Regions from separate parts of the Paenarthrobacter sp. TA1.8 genome, predicted to be linked through region 1. Evidence: predicted binding sites of a transcription regulator. Region 1 holds the regulator's gene; each other region holds the start of a gene.
What was found. The regulator Rex, encoded in region 1, represses fermentation and respiration genes when NADH is low (regulators of the CRP and FNR family bind a similar motif). The targets are predictions, from matches to a motif close to CTTGTGAANNNNTTCACAAG.

Region 1 (5,223 bases):
CGCGGGATCCTGCCATGCTGATCGCAGAGCGCTTTTGATCTTCTGCGTGGCTGCCGAAAAGTTGTCTGCCAAGTCGTTCTTGCCAAATTTGAGGACCGTCCAGCCTGCTGCTTCGAATGCTTTGTCGCGCCGCCGATCGCTGAATATTTGTTCCCGCTCGTGGTGATGACCGCCGTCGTACTGGAGGGCCACTCGCCGAGCACGAAAGCCCAGGTCCGCGGACGGGGAGAACGGATCATTCTGTCGGAGCTGCACCTGCAGTTCCGGTTCGGGAATTCCCGCGTCCAACATCGCCAAGCGGAGCAGCGACTCGGGTGCGGAATCGGCGCCCACCCGCATGAGGTCGAGTGCTTCTCTTGCCCGAACAACGCCCTGCAGATTCTTGTGTCGGCCCACCAAATCGCGAAGAGCTTCAAGCGTGGTGAAAGCAGTCTCGCGTTCTTCGAACTCCGGCCTGGGAGTGCGAATGAGCTGGTCGCCCATGCAGACGAGGTCGGGAAGCGGCAGGCGTCGTGCGAGATCCAACCAGGTCCGCGACCGAGTGCTCATCCAGATGCCTTGTACGTACTCGATCTCATCCGCGGAGGCTACTACCGTATGTCCGATCACTCCCTTACGCCGCACTGAGGGGAGATGCCTGGGCTTACTGAGGTGCAATTCGTTGGAATCTGATAACCAGGGTGGGAGAAATGTGCCATGAATCCGGGCAGCGGTTACATGGGAAATCCATGCCCCGGGAGTTGCAGCTGACAGCGATCTTGCAGCCGCCGACAGCTCGAAATCCCAATCGGAAGGCCGATAAACGCCACGGCTGACCCCGTCGATTTTGGCGCGATTCCATAAGCGCGACCGTTTTAGGCCTGCAGCCTCGGCCTCGTCGAGGGTGAAGGGTGCGGCGGTCAGTCGGGGAGGAAGTGGCGCGGCTTTCTGCATACCGGCATTCTTGCCCAGAAACCCTTGAGCCGTCGGAAGTTATCCACAGGCTGATCGAGGTCCACGCAGGATGTGAGAGAGGGACGGGTTTAAGCGCGAGGGATGTGAGAGAGCGTTGGGTTTATGCGCGAGGGATGTGAGAGAGGGACGGGTTTGAGCGCGAGGGATGTGAGAGAGCGTTAAATGCGGGGACCACGGAACTTTGAGAACCCGCGCCACAGCCCATACACAGCTCCGCCGACGGTCGCGGCTTTGAGGCCGAGCGTGGCCGCGCGGCGTCCGGAGCGGAAATCGTAAACGGGCCAATTATTCTCACGAGCGTGCCGCCGAAGCTTCGCATCGGGGTTGATCACCACGGGGTGACCCACCATGGTGAGCAAAGGAATGTCGTTGGCGGAGTCGCTGTAGGCCCAGCAATGGTCCAGATCCAATCCCTCGCGATCGGCAACGAGTTGGACCGCGATCGCCTTGGCAGGTCCGTGGAGGATGTCCCCCACGAGCTTCCCCGTGTACACACCTTCGTCCACCTCACCCACTGTGCCCAAGGCGCCGGTTAGGCCGAGCCGGGTGGAAATGACAGTGGCCACCTCAATGGGCGTAGCCGTCACGAGCCACACCTTCCGGCCGACCCGAAGGTGCTGTTCTGCCAGCGCCTTGGTTCCCGGCCAGATCCGTGACTCGATCATTTCGTCATAGACCTCTTCGCCCAAGGCCTTGATGTCATCAACAGTGATGCCGGCAGCAAGGGTCAGCGCGGAGTCGCGTACAGAGTGGACGTCTTCCATGTTTTCGCCGCGCATGACGAACTTGAACTGCTTCCAAGCGAATCCGGCGGCCTGGGAAAGTGTGAACGCTTTGCGTTCGTACATTTTGCGCGCCACGTGGAAGAGGCTTGCACCCTTCATCAACGTATTGTCGACGTCGAAGAAGGCGGCTTCGCCAGCGTGCTTCCGCACGTGATCCTGTTTTGCCGCGTCCCTCTGCGCGGTGTTTTGCACCAAGGCATCTGCGACCACGGCGGCGTTCTTCTCCTCGGGCATGCCTTGAGTCTAGTCAATCGCCGGGAACTGCGTTGAGGGCGCACAGGCGGAGTCGCCGAAGGGGTTGGGGTGTGAGCGAGCGTTGGCGGGAAGGGGTTGGGGTGTGAGCGAGCGTTGGCGGGAAGGGGGTGGGGTGTGAGCGAGCGTTGGTGGGAAGGGGGTGGGGTGTGAGCGAGCGTTGGGGCGGTTACCTTTGAGACATGGCTATTCCCGACGTCGTACTTCTGACCAAAGCTGACTGCCACCTCTGCACGGAAGCGCGCGCCGCCGTCGAGCGCGTCACGAAAAGCCTTGGCGTGCAGTGGACCGAGCAGAAGATCGACGGCGACCCCCAACTCCAGGAGCGCTTCGCAGAGGAAATTCCTGTGGTGCTGGTTGACGGCATCCAGCGGGATTTTTGGAAGATCGATGAGGAACGGCTCACCCGCACACTGAAGAAAGTCCTGGAAGGCTGAGGTGGGGTTACCCGCAGGTAATGGCTTTTGTTGAGTCCCGCCGAGGGTCATAGAGTGGAACAACAAAGCGACGCAATGGAGAATACCGTGACTGCGCTGGAACCGTCCCCGGACGCAACAACCGGGGAAAACGAACCTGCCACCAAGCAGATCCCGCCCGCGGCTGTGGCCCGGATGACTCTCTATTTGCGCGCGCTCAACTCTCTCTTGGCCGAAGGTGTGGAACGCGTTTCCTCGGAAGCGTTGGCGGAGGCATCAGGCGTCAGTTCATCCACGCTCCGCAAAGACCTCTCCTACGTCGGCTCGTACGGGACCCGGGGCGTTGGCTATGAAGTCCAGTACTTGAGCCGGCACATAGCCGCCGCACTCGGCCTGACCCACGACTGGAAGGTCGCGATTGTGGGTGCCGGTAACCTCGGCAAAGCCCTTGCGCGGTATGGCGGCTTCGAGTCCCGGGGCTTCGACGTTGTGGCCATCTTTGACGCGGACCCCATGGTGATCGGCAACGAAGTGGGCTGGTTGCGGGTGAGTGATTCGGCCGAGCTGGAGCGCGTCCTGGAACGGACCCATACCAACATGGTGGTGCTGGCGTTGCCTGCGACCGTGGCCCAGGCTGTCTGCGACCGCGTCATTGCTGCCGGAATCCGGAGCATCCTGAGCTTCGCCCCGGTGCTCCTGCAGGTCCCCCCGCACGTCAACCTCCGCAAGGTGGATATGGCAACCGAACTCCAGATCTTGGCCTACCACGCACAACGGGCGCAGACACCGGGCCAGGCTGTTTAGCCTTTTCCGGGTCCGCGCCCGCGTTTAATGCTTGGAAACGTGAGGGTTTAGCGACCGTAGGGGTTCTGGTACGGGTTTCCGAAAGGCTGGGCCTTACGGAAGTACGGAGCCGACGCCGGCAGGTACAGCATGACGATCGCTGCAACGCCCAGCAGGATCACGATGAGCTGCATGATGCCGTAGGTTGCGCCGAACTGGAACAGTCCGGTGAGGCCTAGAACAGAGATGGCAGCGAACACGGTGCCCAGGATCCGGGCCCAGTTCTTGCCCTTCCGGACGGGGAAGGCGACCAGCGCGTAAAGTCCCAATGAGAAGATGGCACCGACAATGGCGCCCACTGCGATAGCACCGCGCATCCCCTCAATTGATTCCGCGGGGAACTCAGTGCCCTGCTGTGCGGCCTGCTGGTTCATCACGTTGATGAAGGAATCGGCTCCGGTGGTGGCCAGGAGCAGTGAGCTGATGGCAGACAGGATGCCGGCCGCAATGATCATCCAGAACGCGTAGTTCACCATTGGAGGGATGGTGGTGGGACCGGGCTGCTGGCTCGGCCAGTTGTTTCCCTGGCCATACTGCGGAGCTCCGGGAGCCTGACCATACGGGGAAGACTGCTGCCCGTACTGGGGTGCGGCGGGGGACTGCTGCCCGTACTGGGGTGCGGCGGGGGACTGCTGCCCGTACTGCGGCGCGGCGGGCTGACCGTACTGGGGTGCCGGAGGCTGCGGCGCGGAAGGCTGGGCGCCGTGCTGCTCGGGCTTGTTGTCGTCGCCCGGATTTGAGGGCGGGTACGGAGGGTTGCTCATGGCATTCCTTTGCTTGTTCGACTGCTGGTGCGGCCGCCGGGATCAGCAAAATGACCCTGCCCCCAGCGTGGTTCTGGTACCACCGTACCTCCAGCGTCCGACACTGCAGATGATCACACGCAGGTATTTCAAGCTCAATGGAAAAATCATCATCTCGGCTTACGCCTTCATGATGAAGGCCGCGGGATCCGAAAGGATCTGACCGCGGCCTTCAGTCTCGCTCTACCGCCGATATCGCACGACGACGGCAGTTGAGTCAGTGCTAAGCGTGGCCCTTCACAGTCTTGAACCAGAGCTGCGCATTGGGCAGCCACATCAAGACAACGGCGACTGCGCTCACCAGGAAACCGAACCAGTTGCCGCCCAGGCCCATCCCGGAGCCGCCACCATTTACCGCTCCGAAAATGGCCAGTAGCAAGGAAACGCCGGCCAGGATGGTCAAGGCGAGGCGTGCCCACTCTTTACCTTCCTTCATCTTCATGGCCAGGATCACTTGGGCGGCGGCGACCGCCAAAGTGAGCAGGAGGAGGATCATGGCGATGGCGGCGAATGCCGGAGCGAACGCGAAGGCAGCGATCACGGCAAAGAAAGCGATGAGGCCAAACAGCAGGCCCAGGAGTCCCGAGATCACCCAAATGAAGTAGGAAACTTTCAGCTCCGTCGGCAGGCCCTGGGTTTTGAACATTCCCGAGAAGCCGCCTTGAGGCATGACGTCGTTGAAGCTACGCGGTCCGTCAGTGGGCATTTCGAAGTGGAAACCGGACTGTCCGGGGGCAGGCTGGCCTGGTCCGGGCTGTGAGTATTGCCCCGGTTGCGACGGCGGCTGGTAGCCCTGCGGGGGTTGGTAACCCTGGGGCGGTTGGTAGCCCTGCGGAGGCTGGTGACCCGCAGGAGGAACATTGCCGGGCTGCGGAGGCTGGGAGCCGGGCTGCTGTGGCTGTGGTGTTTCGTCTGGGGTACTCATGGCATCACTTTAGACCGCAGGTTGAAGGATGCATAGGAAATTCGGAGCTAACGCGCAGCTAAATACAGGCTGTTTGCCGAACAATTGCGGGGTGACTTCCCTTTACGCGAAACGGCGCCCCTCACAGCGTGAACTGTGCAGGGCGCCGTTTGCTGAGGCGTGCGGGCTACGCCGCAGCCGGTGCAATGAAGGCGAGCTCGAGGTTGATGACTACCTTGTCGCTGACCAGGACGCCGCCGGCTTCG
Region 2 (5,223 bases), 1.7 Mb from region 1:
CGAGGAGTTGAAAAAGTGCGACTGGAAATACGCCGCGAAAACCGTGTAGACGTAGAGGTCGAACCACTCCACGAGGTTGCCCGCGGAGCCCTTGAGGATGTTGCTCACGGCCTTGCGTGTCTGGGCGGCTTCGCTCAGAGTTTCAGCTTGTTGGGTGCTCATCAATGAACCTTCCTGGACGGCGCCTGATACGGCAGCCGTGTCTTGCATGAGTTCGTTCTGTCCATGAAGCTGGTGCTCATGGCGTCCTTGCGCATGGCTCTTCGTCGACTAAGAAAGGCCCTCCAAGGTGAAGAGGACATGTTCCAAACTATGGGTGATGCACGGCACAGCCCTAGCTCGCGGGGGATTTCCTAACACTTCCTTAGGTTTCGGCTGGCCCGTGTTGAGGTCCGACGGCGGTCGCTTGCCTTGGATTCCCGGCCGCAGCTTCCGCTGTGGCTTTCCTGAAGCGCCGGGGTTATCTTCTTGGCATGGGCGCATTTCTGCGTGTGGCGCGCGCAGTGAAACAGGAGGCAGCCAATGTTCCGCTGCCGCCGGGACAAGTTGCGGGTCTGGTGCTGGATGCAGTCCTCAACCGCTTGCATCCCGTTTCCGTCCCTGAGCGCAGCGTCGGACAAAAAGCGGCCGGCGCTGTGTTGGTGCTGGCCGGCGCAGGAATCACCGGTTGGGCGGTTTGGGAGCGCCGGCGTGAAACGGCGGGAAGCTTTCAGCTGGGCCATCCCGAGGGCTTAGTGACCACCGGCCCCTATGCTGCGAGCCGCCATCCGATGTATCTCGGGTGGTGGATGATTCACGCAGGGGTGGCGGTCTCCAGGGGTTCTGCCTGGCCCGTGGTGACTATGCCTGCTGGAATGCTGGTGGAACATCTGGGCGCGTTGTGGGAAGAATCCGTGCTCCGACAGCGATTTGGCGAGGCATACGCCGACTATGAGCGGGATGTTCCGCGCTATATAGGTTCACCGGCACGGTTGATGCGCACCAGTTTCCAGATGGCAAGGCGGCCAACTCCCGCTGCGACGGCAATCGACGACGAAAACAGAAGTGAAGCCGTGGACGAAAATGCGCCGAAAGGCACACACATGAGCAATCCCGCAGCGAAGAATGCGGCCACGTGAAGCCACTGATTCCGAACGCGTCGCAGGGCGAGTCCGAGGATGGAACCTACCGCGGCACCAACTGCCCAGACGGGGAGCAGGCTGTAGATGAAAAAGACAACGGCCCACTCGGGACTCTGGCTGGACAGCAACACACAGAACGTCAGGTGCGCCACGGCGATGCCCAGAGTCAGTCCCTTGCCTCCCAGCACCACCCGATCCTTCGGTCCGTAGCGCCATCCGGTGGATGGGCTCCTTGTTGCCGGCGCGTACTCTTCATCGATTGACCAAGGGTTCTGGCTCATGACTACCTCCGAGTGATGTGAGCGAGCGTTCGGCTGAAGGGGTGATCATGTGAGCGAGCGTTCGGCTGAAGGGGTGGTTTATGTGAGCGAGCGTTCGGTTTGACCGGCGGTGATCGCGTTGAGGGCACCGGCCAGGGTTGGGTGCTCAAACGCGAACCCGGCGTCGAGCAGTTTCCGGGGCTCCACCCATCGGCTCTTCAGCACAAGCTCTGTTTGAGTACGGATCAGGATGGCGCCGGCTTCGAGCAGCCACGCGGGTGTTGGGATGCCGAACGGGACACCCATGCTTTGCCGGACAAGTGACATCAGCTCGCGGTTGTCCACAGGATAGGGTGTTGCCGCGTTCACCGGTCCGGTCAGCTCAGTGTGCTCGTGCACGAACAACACTGTCCTAAACAAGTCCTCCACATGGATCCAACTGAACTTTTGCGTGCCATGGCCCATGTACCCGCCCAGTCCCAGCCGAGCAAGGTTCCGGAGCGGGCTCATGACACCACCCGCACCCAGGACAATTGCAATCCGCAGCGGCACTTTTCGTGTGTCCGGAACTGAAGCTGCCGCCAACTCGTCCTCCCAGGCGCGGGCAACGTCCACGGAGAATCCGCTGCCCAGCTCGCCAGACGCCTCAGACTGGGGTTCGTCATCCGCGTGTCGGTAAATGGTGCCGGTGCTCGAGTTGATCCAAGTTCTCGGCCGTTCGGCGCAAGCGGCAACCGCACAGCCCAACGCCCGTGTCGTCAACACCCGGGAGTCCAGAATCTCGCGGCGGTGCCGCTCGTCGTATCGGCAATTCACGGAGCGTCCGGCGAGGTTCACCAGCAATTCGGCGCCGTCAAGCGCTTTGGTGATGGCGCCGTCGTCGTGCCATTGAGCGTCAGCCGAAGTGTCCCGCCCGACCGTCCGCACCACCCATCCTTCAGCAACAAACCGACGCCGGAAGTAGCTTCCAATGAAGCCGCTGGCGCCGGCAATCGCCACCGTCCTCCGCATCACGAGTCTTCCTTGACGCTTCGCACGAGCCCCAGGACGTCGTCGAAGACCTTGCTGACACCGGGAATTTTCGCGAGTGACAAGCCTCGGGCCACCAGCGGGGCTGCGCCGTCGATTAATTTCCGCGTGCGGCGTTGGCCCTCGGACCGGTCGTAAACCCAGAACAGCGCGACGCCCATGTACGCCAGCCACAGCAGTTCGGGCAGATCGCCGCGCAACTTTTTCGCGACGGCGGGGGAGGAACCTTCGACGGCGGACCGAAAGATCGCGAGGGAAGCCTCGCGGGCGGCGGTGGACGCCTCGCCGAACGGGTTGACGGGCGACGACGGCCGGATCGCGGTCGCAATGAAGTCGGAACCGAACTGGTGGTACGGAGACATGACGTCCACTCCTGTGTGCAGAACTGCTTTGAGGCGCCCGGCGAGATCCTGGATGCCTTCGAGTGCCTGCGCTGCCGCCACGGCGTGTTCGTCCTGCACTTGGATGTAGAGCTCCTGGACGAGTTCGTCCTTTGAGGCGAAGTAGTAGTAGGCGTTGCCGACCGAGACTCCGGCCTCCTGGGCGATGGCGCGCATGGTGGTCTTTTCGAAGCCGATTTCACGGAACATCTTTAGCGCGACGTCGGCCACCAGCTGGCGGGTCTGCTCACTCTTTGCTGCCATGGTGCCGCTCCTCAAGCTCATTTTTGAACGTGTTCAAGAATGAGTATGCCATGGTTTCTGAACGTGTTCAAAAGTGGGTCTGTGAGCGAGCGTTTGATTCAAGCACATGGGAGGTGAGCGAGCGTTGGGGTCAAGCACGTGGGAGGTGAGCGAGCGTTTGATTCAAGCACGTGGGAGGTGAGCGAGCGTTGGGGATGAAGGAGTGGGAGAATGGAATCGGTGCCGGGCCGGATGCCCCACCAACCCACAGTGCTAATACAGCGGGGTTCCCTCACCAGGGAGCCTGCGCGAACCACTACGAAATGGATGACCCATGCCCTCGCCCTCAGGCTCCAGTACTTTGAGCAAGCCCGCTCCGCGCTTCGCTTCCATCGGTTCCCCGTATTTCGGCATCATGCTGGCCATCATGGCTGTGGTGCTGATCCTGTCCAACATCGGCGCTTCCAAGGGCGTGGTGATCGGGCCGATTATCACTGACGGCGGGTTCTTCCTCTTCCCGATCGCCTACATCCTGGGCGACGTGATGAGCGAGGTCTACGGTTTCAAGGTGGCGCGCAAAGCCATCATCACTTCGTTCGCGCTCTCGGTGTTCGCATCGCTCTGCTACTGGATCATCATCGTGCTTCCCGGCTTCAGCGACGAGTACGGCACCGCAAAGCAAGCAGCCATCGAAGGTGCTCTGGGCCCGGTTCCGCTGATCGTCCTCGGTTCACTGCTCGCTTTCCTGGCCGGGCAGACCATCAACTCGTGGATCCTGGTGAAGATGAAGGCGCGCACGGGCGAGAAGTCCCTGTGGGCGCGCCTGATGGGCTCGTCCGTGGTGGGCGAATTCGTGGACACCCTGATCTTCTGCAGCATCGCGGCGTCGGTCATCGGCATCACGGACTTCGGCTCGTTCCTGAACTACGTCCTGGTTGGCTTCGTCTACAAGACGGCCGTGGAGTTCTTGTTCGTCCCCGTCACCGTGCTGGTGGTTGGTTGGATCAAGAAGCGCGAGCCCAGCTACGGGGTAGCCGCAGCCTAGTCTCGGGCCGAGATCGCCGGAAACGTGTGAGTTCGCCGGAAGTTTCCGCACGCTCACGCATGCTTCCGGCGATCTCGACGCCTACGAGTAGTACCGACCCAGGGTCTCCGCCTTGAACTCGAAGAAGTCCCCGGATTCGATAGCCAGGCGCGCGTCGTCCACCATTTTCACCACGAAGCGCTCGTTATGGATGGAGATCAGGGTTGCCGAGAGCATTTCCTTGGCCTTGAACAGGTGGTGGATGTAGGCCCGTGAATAGTTCACGCAGGTGTAGCAGTCGCAGCCGTCCTGCAGTGGCCCGAAATCGGTTTTGTACTTGGCCCCGGACAGGTTGAACCGGCCGTACGGGGTGTAGAACGCCGAGTTTCGGGCAACACGTGTGGGGGAGACACAGTCGAACGTGTCGGCGCCGTTCTCGATGGCCGTAAAGATGTCGTCCGGTTCGGAGATGCCCAACAGGTGCCGCGGCTTGTTTTCGGGCAGTTCCTCGTTGCACCAGCGCACAATCGTGCCCAGGTTTTCCTTCTCCAGAGCACCGCCGATCCCGTACCCGTCAAAGGGCATGGCACCCAAATCCTGGCATGCCTTGCGTCGGAGGTCCTCGTATTGGGCGCCCTGGATTACGCCAAAAAGCGCTTGGTAGGGCTTATCAGCACGGGAAGACGTCAACGCAGCATGTTCTTCCAGGCAGCGCAAAGCCCAGAGCCGCGTCCGTTCCAGCGATTCCTCCTGGTACGCACGCGAGTTCTGCAGCGTTGTGAGTTCGTCGAAGGCGAACATGATGTCTGCGCCGATCTGGTGCTGGACCTGCATGGAGATCTCGGGGGAGAAGCGGTGCCGGTCTCCGTTCAGGTGCGATTTGAACCAGACACCGTCGTCGTCAATGTGCGCCAGCCGCTCCTTGCCGGGCGCTACTGCGTCATCCGGACCGGAGCTGTCCACATTCTTCATATCGATGACCTTCTTGAACCCCGAGCCCAGGCTCATCACCTGGAACCCGCCGGAGTCGGTGAACGTCGGCCCCGCCCAGTTCATGAACGCGCCAAGCCCGCCAGCGGCGTCGAGAATCTCCGGCCCCGGCTGTAGGTACAGATGGTAGGCGTTGGCAAGCACAGCCTGCGCACCGAGCTCGGCGATGGACTCCG
Region 3 (5,223 bases), 1.2 Mb from region 1:
CCCCAGATCGGCGTGGGCAAACGCCTTTTTGTCTACAAGTACGCCAACGATGACGACGTCCCCGAACAGGGTGTCGTAGTCAACCCCGTCCTGACGCTGTCCAAGGTCTCCGGCGCACTTCCGGATCCCGATGAACACGTTGAGGGCTGCTTGTCCTTCCCCGGCGAGTACTACCCGCTACAGCGCGCTGAATGGACACGGGTTCAGGGCTTTGACGGCGACGGCAAACCCCTGGATTTCGAAGCGACAGGCTGGTTCGCCAGAATCCTGCAGCACGAGTTCGACCATTTGGACGGCAAGCTTTACGTCAATCGTCTCGTGGACCGGTACTCGAAGAAGGCCCTCAAGCAAGCAAAGAAAAACGGCTGGGGTGTGCCGGGCCTGACCTGGATGCCTGGCGTCGACCCAGATCCGTTCGGGCACTAAGCCATGGCCGCCAGCCCTCACGCAGAGCTTTTTGAGCTCTTGGACATCACCGGCGAAGACGCCACAGGATGTGCGCACCTTCTGGGGACGCCCCCGGACGAGCCTGTTCTGACGGCAATGAAGACCATGCAGGAACGGCTTGGGACCTTTCCAGTAGACAGCATTCGGGCCGACGGCGCTGTGGAGACGGTGTGGATCGAAGCACTCCTCCGCTTCGCGCCCTCAGTTCACGCCTACCATCTGGAGCTGGGAATCAGTCCCGCTGTCTCGGCCGCATCCTTGGCAGACATGGGCTTGCAGCTTCGTATCAACAGGCGGGTCCATGGCCGTTTTGGCCTGGATACCTGGAGTTGGCTGACGTTGCACATGGCCGGCAATTTGTTCCGGCTTGGCCGACTGCAGTTTCATTTGGTTCCGGCCGATGGTCGGGGCTCAGGCTGGGTTCTTGGCGTCCATATACCCGAAGATGGAGGCCTCTCCCCTGCGCTGGTGGATGCCAGTTTTGCGGAGGCGGGATCCTTCTTCCCCCGGTATTTTCCTGACAAGCCTGCGCGCAAAGCCACGTGTGATTCATGGATGTTGGACCCGTATCTCGTCGAGCGCCTGCCGGACAGCAACATCGCGTCGTTTGCCGGACGTTTCACGCTCGACCGCTGCACTGATGCTCCTACGGATGCCATCTACTTCACTTTCAGGCAGCGGGGACTCCATGACTTGGATAAGCTCCCGCGGGAAACCTCTCTCCAGCGTGTGGTCCTGGAGCGGATCGACGACGGCGGCATCTGGCAACTGGGGCACGGTCACCTGGCATTGTAGATGGTTTGCTGTTCCGGGCACGAGGACAAAACCCGCTTCATGGCGTCCTTTTCAGCCTGCGTAATCCAGAGCTTATAGGCCGCTTTCACGGAGACCTGCCGGGCGACGTAGTGGCAGCGAAAATTCTTGTTAGCCGGCAGCCACGTGGCCGCGTCACCTGCGCCCTTCTTAACATTGGCGGGACCGTCGGCGGCGATCAGGTTCAGCGGATCGTTCGCGAATATTTGCCGCTGCTGCACAGTGAGTTGCTGGGCGCCCTTTTGCCAGGCGTCGGCGAGGGCCACCACGTGATCGATTTGAACTGCGGCACTGGTGTCCTGGCCCCTCCGGAAAGTCACCTGCGACCCCGTGTATGGTTCGTGAAAGCTACCACCGGCAACCTTGCACGAGGAGCCTTCCGTGAATTCGACCGCCGAGAGGTCCCGCCGGAGAATGTCGTTTCTGGTGTCGCATCCATTGCGGTCAGCGTCCGCCCAGGCTTGCCCGAATGCGGCCCTATCGTAGTCCGATTTGGCCGCGCGCCCTTTTACCGGGAGTCGCTCCAAGGCGTCGCTCGCCTTTTCCGGGGCAACGGGCACCCCACCGCGAAGGGGTTTCATCCAGCCGGGATTGTAGACGGGCGCTTCACTAGGGCCGGCGGCCCATGGTTCAGCGGCCGTGAATTGTCCTGTGGTGAAATACCATGAAAGCCCTGCCACCACGGTTGCGGCGGCCAGTCCCAGAATGGCCCACGCCTGACGTGACCGTCGCCGCGCGCGTTTGTAGGCAGACCAAGTGATACTCAAGGGACTCCATCCAGTGGGGAAACAGCAATGTCCTACGAGCGTAGGACAAGGCCCCGACAGTCAGAGTCGTTATCCACAGTGTGCAGGAGATGTCACACTTCGGAGATGGGATGCTTCAGTGGGTTATTGCTCACGCATTACGCGCTGCAGGTCCTCTGTTGCCAGCGCGAGGAGGCCTCGCAGTTGCTCCACGCGCTGATCCGGAACATCGCCGGAAGCGTTGGCTGCGATAGCTTGATCCAGAAGTTTTTGGGCCTGTTTGTGGTTGGCCTTTGCGACGTCCAGGGCGTGCTCCAGAGTGGTCTCATGTTCCAACGTTGATTCGTTTTCCATGAACCCATTTTGGTCAGGTTTCCCGGCTGATACCAGTGACTCAGCCGGGAAACCCGTGAATACTTCGGCGTGCTTAGGCTCCAGCGCCTTCAAGCACTGCGATGGGAGCAACCACGTCGCGTGCCGGGAACGACGGCGGGTTCACGCCGGCCATTTCTTCCATGACACGGACTACCTGGCAGGAGTAGCCGAACTCGTTGTCGTACCAGACGTACAGAACGAGGTTCTTGTCGTTGGAAATCGTTGCGAGGCCATCAACAATGCCCGCGCGGCGTGAGCCAACGAAGTCAGTGGAGACAACATCGGGAGAGTCGATGTAGTCGATCTGCTTGCGAAGATCGGAGTGCAGGGACATCTCACGGAGGAAGTCGTTGACTTCGTCGCGGGTGGTTCCCTTTTCAAGGTTGAGGTTCAGGATGGCCATGGAAACATCCGGAGTAGGAACGCGGATGGCATTGCCCGTGAGCTTGCCCTGCAGTTCCGGAAGTGCCTTGGCTACGGCCTTGGCGGCACCAGTCTCCGTGATGACCATGTTCAGGGCCGCGGAACGGCCGCGGCGATCGCCCTTGTGGAAGTTGTCGATCAGGTTCTGGTCATTTGTGAAGGAGTGCACAGTCTCAACGTGGCCGTGGATGATGCCGAACTTGTCGTTGATGGCTTTCAGCACCGGCGTAATGGCGTTGGTAGTGCAGGATGCCGCGGTGACGATCTTGTCATCATCGGAGATGTCCCGGTGGTTGATGCCGTGGACGATGTTCTTCAGCTCACCCTTGCCCGGTGCAGTGAGCAGCACACGGGAAGCACCCTTGCTCTGCAGGTGCTGGGAGAGACCCTCGGCGTCGCGCCAGCGGCCCGTGTTGTCCACCACCAGGGCGTCCTTGATACCGAAGGCCGTGTAGTCCACAGTGGCCGGGTTGTCCGAGTAGATGACTTGGATTTGCACGCCGTTGGCGGTGATGGTGTTGGCTTCCTCGTCCACGCGGATGGTGCCTTCGAAGGAACCGTGTACCGAGTCACGACGCAGCAGGCTGGCGCGCTTCACAAGATCGTTCTCGGCGCCCTTGCGCACTACGATCGCGCGGAGTCGCAGGCCGTGCCCGCCACCGGCCTTCTCAATGAGGATGCGGGCCAGGAGGCGGCCAATGCGGCCAAAGCCGTAAAGAACGACGTCGGTGCTGGTGCGGTCGTCTGCGCCACGCTTTCCCACGATTTCGGCGAGCTCGGCACGCAGGTACTCATCCAGCGAGGCGCCGTTGCCTTCGGCCCGGAACTTCTCTGTCAAACGTGCGATATCAATGGCGGCTGCGCCGAGTTCCAGCTCGGACAGGGCGTTCAGCAGCGGTGCGGTCTCTTCGAGCAGCAGCTCGTGGTTGCTCATCCGGCGCGCAAAGCGGTGGGCCTTCAGGATGTTCATGGTGGACTTGTTGATCAGGCTCCGGCCGTGGATGCTCGTGACCACGTTGTTTTCCCGGTACAACCGGCCGATCACCGGAATCATGGCCTCGGCGAGAGCCTCCCGGCCCATCCACTTATCAAGACAAGAATCTGACGTCTGGCTCACAGAACTACCTTCCTTGGGTCAACCACATACGTCTTCGTATGCAGATGGCAGCGGCCGCCCGGAGTAGTCCTGCGGCTCATGCGCCGGCGGGCTTCGGTCCACCCACAGCGCCTTGAACGAGAGCAAAGAAAATCCGCCGGCTGCGAACGCAGTCCCGGCGGCAGAACATCTACGTTCAGTAACCATTCTAGGGCGGAAGGAAGCGGTGAAGGCCGCCCCGCGGCGTGAAATCACTCACACGGCGGAAATTCGGGAGTAATAAATGGATGGGTCGACCGATACGCCGGGTTCTGTCATCCCCTGCCGTTACCGGAAAGGGAGTGGCGGCCATCCATCTACGAACGCCGTTGCCGACGCCCTCCAGCAGCCTACCCGGACACTCGGGCGAGCAGCCCTCAAGCGTGTCCTGTCTGGCCTTGCTCCGGGTGGGGTTTACCTAGCCTCCCCGGTCACCCAGGGAGCTGGTGGTCTCTTACACCACCGTTTCACCCTTACCTGCTGCGCTGCGATGCAAACATCACGACGCGCAAGCGGTCTCTTCTCTGTGGCACTGGCCTGCGGGTTACCCCGAGTGGGCGTTACCCACCACCCTGCTCTACGGAGCCCGGACGTTCCTCGAGCCACTTTCGTGACGCGCGACCGCCTGGTCGACCCATCCGCCGTCCAGTCTACCGGCGTTGGGACCACCCAAAGACCCCGGTAATATCGACGGGTGCTGATTCTGCTGCCGCCTTCCGAAGGCAAGACCCCCGCTGCCAACGGTCCCTCCATCAACTGGGAATCGCTCAGCTTCCCTGAGCTGAACCCGCACCGGGCAAAAGTACTCGAAGCGTTGGGCACGGTGAGCGCGCACGAGGATGCCCTTGCGCTGTTGGGGGTCGGCGCCTCGCTGCGGGACGACGTCGAACGTAATACGCGGCTGCACGCCGAACCGGCCGCTCCCGCACATCAGGTCTATTCAGGGGTTCTGTATGACGCCCTTGGCTACAACAGCATGACCCCGACGCAGCGCCGGAAGGCGAACGAATCCATCCTGGTGGTTTCCGCACTGTGGGGAGCCATCGGCTTTGGCGACCATGTGCCCGCCTACCGGTTGTCCATGGGAACTGCACTGCCCGACGTCGGACGCCTCGCCTCCTACTGGAAGCCGCAGCTTAACGCCGCCCTCGCCTCACGTGCCGAAGGTGAGCTCCTGGTCGATTGCCGCTCCAGCACCTACGCCGCGGCCTGGGCTCCCCCGGCGACGCAGACAGTCAATGTCAACGTCTTCAACGAGGCGAACGGCAAGCGCACGGTTGTCAG

Region 2: ACNAOT_RS04030 (queuosine precursor transporter) is a predicted target of Rex. The motif match lies at 3,109-3,128, and genes of this name have one in related genera.
Region 3: ACNAOT_RS12795 (glyceraldehyde-3-phosphate dehydrogenase) is a predicted target of Rex. The motif match lies at 4,143-4,162, and genes of this name have one in related genera.

Annotation. Positions count from the first base shown of each region.
Region 1 is NZ_CP184287.1:3,982,873-3,988,095, reverse strand. Features, by position in the region: gene ACNAOT_RS18575 (endonuclease domain-containing protein) at 1-549, opposite strand, end outside; gene ACNAOT_RS18570 (HAD family hydrolase) at 1,113-1,973, opposite strand; gene ACNAOT_RS18565 (glutaredoxin family protein) at 2,174-2,428, shown strand; gene ACNAOT_RS18560 (redox-sensing transcriptional repressor Rex) at 2,504-3,211, shown strand; gene ACNAOT_RS18555 (hypothetical protein) at 3,259-4,014, opposite strand; gene ACNAOT_RS18550 (hypothetical protein) at 4,013-4,216, shown strand; gene ACNAOT_RS18545 (hypothetical protein) at 4,277-4,978, opposite strand; gene ACNAOT_RS18540 (YceI family protein) at 5,145-5,223, opposite strand, start outside.
Region 2 is NZ_CP184287.1:803,919-809,141, forward strand. Features, by position in the region: gene ACNAOT_RS04005 (MFS transporter) at 1-162, opposite strand, end outside; partial or broken gene ACNAOT_RS04010 (methyltransferase family protein) at 474-857, shown strand; gene ACNAOT_RS04015 (hypothetical protein) at 950-1,402, opposite strand; gene ACNAOT_RS04020 (TIGR01777 family oxidoreductase) at 1,481-2,392, opposite strand; gene ACNAOT_RS04025 (TetR/AcrR family transcriptional regulator) at 2,392-3,054, opposite strand; gene ACNAOT_RS04030 (queuosine precursor transporter) at 3,368-4,078, shown strand; gene tgt (tRNA guanosine(34) transglycosylase Tgt) at 4,160-5,223, opposite strand, start outside.
Region 3 is NZ_CP184287.1:2,765,645-2,770,867, forward strand. Features, by position in the region: gene def (peptide deformylase) at 1-426, shown strand, start outside; gene ACNAOT_RS12780 (acyltransferase domain-containing protein) at 430-1,242, shown strand; gene ACNAOT_RS12785 (HNH endonuclease family protein) at 1,227-2,027, opposite strand; gene ACNAOT_RS12790 (hypothetical protein) at 2,151-2,360, opposite strand; gene ACNAOT_RS12795 (glyceraldehyde-3-phosphate dehydrogenase) at 2,434-3,885, opposite strand; RNA gene rnpB (RNase P RNA component class A) at 4,185-4,576, opposite strand; gene ACNAOT_RS12805 (YaaA family protein) at 4,634-5,223, shown strand, end outside.